DNA from 2 places in the Actinacidiphila sp. bgisy144 genome. Region 1 is predicted to be linked to the other one. Evidence: riboswitches for the same ligand, from Rfam matches in the RefSeq annotation. Region 1 holds a riboswitch; the other holds the start of a gene.
The links. Region 1 has a riboswitch for S-adenosylmethionine ahead of AC3EVP_RS25105 (aminotransferase class V-fold PLP-dependent enzyme). Riboswitches for the same ligand answer to the same signal wherever they lie in the genome.

Region 1 (2,194 bases):
GACCACTACCGCGACCTCGCAGGTGTGGGTGGTCAAGGACGGCAAGGTGGAGCACACCGGGTTCGACCCGCGGGACGTCGGCCTGGAGCTGGTGCCGGTGGAGGCGCTGCGCGGCGGCGAGGCCGGGTACAACGCGGAGGTGGCCCGGCGGCTGCTCGCCGGTGAGCGCGGGCCGGTGCGGGACGCGGTGCTGCTCAACTCCGCGGCGACGCTGACCGCGTTGGGGGTCACCGGCGGCGGCACCCTGGAGGAGCGGATCAGCGCCGGCCTGGTCCGGGCGGCGGAGTCGATCGACTCGGGCGCGGCCGAGGGCGTCCTGGAGCGCTGGGTGGCGGCGACCCGGGCGTAGCGAAGAGGCGCGGGCGCACGGCGCCGTCCACTTTCCGGACGGGGTCTTGCGCCCGCGCCGCCGTATGGCACAATCTTGTCCCAGGTCACGAGTGACAGCGCAAAGGCCCCGGCTCGCTGTCCGGCAACCCTCCGTCCGAGGCGGGGTGCCCCGGGTGATGACCAGGCTGTGATGCAGCGAGGCTCACAGCAAGCCGGACTGGGGAGTTCTTTCATGAGCAAGCGAATGCGTTAGGGCCTGTCGGCCCCGGTTCTGCCACCAGCAATTCCGCCCGATCACCTCTGCACCGCGCCGTCCGCGCGGCCGTTCCCGGCCGCCGCTTCGTGGTGCTTTCGCCTGCCTTCCGCCGGGAGTTCGCCTTGACCACCGCCGCCACCTCCGCCGCCCGCACCAGCACCACCAGCACCGCCAAGAGCACGGTCGGGGTCGCCGCCACCGCCACCGCCATCAGCGAAGGCGCCGACGCCGACTGCCCCACCTGTACGTCCGCCCCGCTGCCCGTGCTCGGCCGGGACGTGCGGGTGCCGCTCGTCACCGGTGGGGAAGTGGGGTACGCCGCGCTCGACTACGCCGCGAGCGCCCCCGCGCTCCAGCGGGTGTGGGACGACGTCGCTGCCTACGCGCCGTACTACGGCAGCGTGCACCGCGGTGCCGGCTACCTCTCGCAGCTGTCGACCGACCTGTTCGAGCAGAGCCGCGAGACCGTCGCGGAGTTCCTGGGCTGCCGCCCGGACGACGAGCTGATCTTCACCCGCTCCACCACCGACTCGCTCAACCTGCTGGCCGCCGCCCTCCCGGCCGGGACCCGCGTCTACGTCTTCGACACCGAGCACCACGCGGCCCTGCTGCCCTGGCAGCGCGTCGACGGCGGGCAGGTCGTGTATCTGCCCGCGCCGCGCACCCCGGAGCAGGCCGTCGCGTCCCTGGACGTGGCGCTGCACGGCGCCCCCAAGGGCCCGAAGCTGGTCTGTGTGACCGGCGCGTCCAACGTCACCGGCGAGATCTGGCCGGTGCGCGAACTGGCGGCCGCCGCACACCGGCACGGCGCCCGGATCGTGCTGGACGCCGCCCAGCTCGCCCCGCACCACCCGGTGGACATCACCGCGCTCGACGTCGACTGGGTGGCCTTCTCCGGGCACAAGCTGTACGCGCCGTTCGGCGCCGGGGTGCTCGCCGGGCGGGCCGACTGGCTGCGGGACGCCGAGCCGTACCTCGCCGGGGGCGGCGCCACCCGCAAGGTCGCCCGCTCCGGTGACGAGCTGTCCGTGGAGTGGCACTCCGGCACCGCCCGGCACGAGGCCGGCTCGCCGAACGTGATCGGCGCCTACGCCATCGCGTCGGCGTGCAAGGCGCTCACCGAGGCGGGCTTCGACACCCTTGTCACCCGTGAGCGTGAACTGCTCGCCCGGCTGCGGGACGGCCTCGCCGCCTTCCCCGAGGTGCGGGTGCTCTCGCTGTTCGGGTCCGGCTCGGCCCGGGTCGGCGTGCTCTCCTTCGTCGTGCGCGGCTGGAACTCCTCGCACTTCGCTGCGGCGCTCTCGGCGGAGTACGGGATCGGTGTACGGGACGGGCTGTTCTGCGCGCACCCGCTGGTGCGGACCCTCCTGGACACGGAGCCGGACGAGCCGGGGGAGTGCGGCGCCCCCGACGCCGAGCCCGGTGAGCGCTCCCTGAACGCCGTCCGGGTCAGCTTCGGCGCGGGCACCCCCCAGGAGCACATCGACCGCTTCCTCGGGGCCGTCGGCACCCTCGTCCGCGAGGGCGCCGCATGGAGCTACCGCACCGAGGCGGGCCGCTGCGTCCCCGTCCGCTGACGGACGGCGCGCTCCACGAAGGCGCGGGCGG
Region 2 (2,194 bases), on a different contig from region 1:
GAAGTGCGGTCCCTCGAAGTCGATGTAGTGCAGCTTGTCGCGGTCGATGAAGCGGCCGGTGGCCACGTCGCGGATCTCCGCGTCGTCCTCCCAGCTGTCCCACAGCCGCCGCACCACCTCGACGTAGTCGGCGGCCTCGCCGAACAGTTCGGCCAGCAGCGCCCTGCCGTCCGGGGTGTCCAGCGCGTCGAGCGACAGCCCGGGCAGGGTGCGGCGGCCGAAGTGCGCGGCCTCGTCGGGCCGGGCGGACACCCGCACCTGGACCCCGGCGCGGCCGGTGCTGACGTAGTCGAGGGTGGCGATCGCCTTCGACAGGTGGAACGGCTCGGTGTGGGTGACCACCGCGACCGGCAGCAGGCCGATGTGCCGGGTCAGCGGTGCGATCCGGGCGGCGGTCAGCACCGCGTCCAGCCGGCCGCGCACCTGGTCGGTCCGCTCGTCGGGGCCGGTGGGCAGGGACGACTGGAGGCCGAGGGAGTCCTCGATGGTGAGCAGGTCCAGCAGGCCGCGTTCGGCCTCGGCGGCCAGGTCGGCCCAGTAGCGCGCGGTGAACAGCTCGGCCGGCCGCGCGTCGGGCTCGCGCCAGGCGGCGGGGTGCCAGCCGGCGCCGTCGAGGGCGACCGCGAGGTGGAGGGGGGTGGTGGATCGGGACATGGACGTACCGCTTCCTGCTCGGACGGGCCGCGGGCGAACGGCCGGGGCATGGAGGTCGGGGTGTGGACGGATCGGGGTGCGTACGGATCGGAGTGCGTACGGGATCGGGTGCCTACGGGGGGCGCCGGGCCGCAGGTCCCCTCCGCACGCGGCGGACCGGCGGCCGCGGGGCCGGCGGCGGGCAGGCCGGAGGGAACCGGACGGGCCCGCACCGGGAACGGCGTCGTCCCCGGGTGGGCCGGCGGAAGGACGGAGGATGCGCGCAGGGCGCCAGGGTGAAGCGGGGGGTGGAGCGGGCTCAGCCGGCGGTACGCGGCAGCCGGGCCGTCGGTGTGCCCGGACACAGGGCGCCGGCGACGCGCTGGAGGTCGATGTGGCGGCGCGAGTACGTGACGAGGCCGGGTACGCCGGGGGGCGTCGACTGCTCGCTGTCGCCGCGCACTTCGCACCTCCCGCCTCGATCGGCCCACGCCTGCCGAGCTCGCGCTTGCCGAGCCGCCGTCGGCTCCGCCGGGTCGTCACCTGGAGCACCCCACCGCGACGGAGGGTTGCCGGTCAGCCGGCCAGGGCCTTGGTTGCTGACGCTCATGACCTGCAAGCACGGTAACTCGGTGCCGTGTTCGAACACAATCCCCCCTCGCCGGACGCGATCCGCGCCACATCCGGCGGGCGCCGAGGGGGATTGCCCGGCCGCCGCCCTGCGGTTAACGTGCTGAGGGCACGGGCCCGGTGTCACGCGGCCCGCCACGACCGGTGTCCGCGGTCGTACCACCGGCCGTCAGGCCCGGCGCCCACAGCGCCGAAGACAGCGAGGGGACGGGCATGGACGCAGACCGACGCGGCCTGGCGCAGTGTCCCCGCGGCTTCGCCCGGACCCGGGTGGTCCGGCGCCATGTCGACCTGCTCCGCGTGTGCAGCGCCCTGTGTCCGGGGACGCCCGCGGCCCGCTGACGGCCCGCCGCCGTTCCTTCCGCACCTCCCGCACCTCCCGCTTTCCCACCGCCGCGCCATCGGTGCCGCGGCTCACTCCCCGGCGTGCGCGGCCGGCTGAACTCCCGCCCGCCCCTGCCCTCCTCCCCGGTGGCCCCGCCCGGCCGGCCGGCCCCGCGCGGGGCCGCCATGCCCGGATGCCGCCGCGCTCCCCGACGAGACGGGAACCCCGACGATGCCCCAGCACGACACCTCCGGGCCGGTCACCGCCGCCCCCGGCCACCCGCCGCCCCCGCCCGACCCGACCGCGCCCGGCAAACCCGCGGACGCGGGCCGGCCGGCGTCCGACCGGCCCACCACGTCCGACCGGCCCACCACGTCCGCGTCCGGTCAGCCCGCTGCGCCGAAGGCCGACCGGCCGCCGTCCCCGGAGGTCCGCGCGCTGGACGTCCGCCCGGCCGACGCCTCGCTGCTCGCCGCCCGGATCGTGCCGCTGCGGCGGCCGGGGCAGTGGCTCTCGGCGGCGGTGCTGCTGGTGCTCTTCGCGATGCTCGTCCACACCCTGGCCACCAACCCGCGCTTCCAATGGCACGTGGTCGGCCACTACTTC

Region 2: it holds a riboswitch for S-adenosylmethionine, as region 1 does, so the genes downstream of both, AC3EVP_RS33560 (putative leader peptide) here and AC3EVP_RS25105 (aminotransferase class V-fold PLP-dependent enzyme) in region 1, are expected to answer to the same signal.

What each region holds. Positions count from the first base shown of each region.
Region 1 covers NZ_JBYIRM010000023.1:138,183-140,376, reverse strand. Annotated here, with positions in the region: gene trpD (anthranilate phosphoribosyltransferase) at 1-349, shown strand, start outside; SAM riboswitch class IV at 433-550, shown strand; gene AC3EVP_RS25105 (aminotransferase class V-fold PLP-dependent enzyme) at 796-2,163, shown strand.
Region 2 covers NZ_JBYIRM010000044.1:21,787-23,980, forward strand. Annotated here, with positions in the region: gene AC3EVP_RS33555 (LLM class flavin-dependent oxidoreductase) at 1-654, opposite strand, end outside; gene AC3EVP_RS33560 (putative leader peptide) at 953-1,096, opposite strand; SAM riboswitch class IV at 1,133-1,247, opposite strand; gene AC3EVP_RS33565 (amino acid ABC transporter permease) at 1,820-2,194, shown strand, end outside.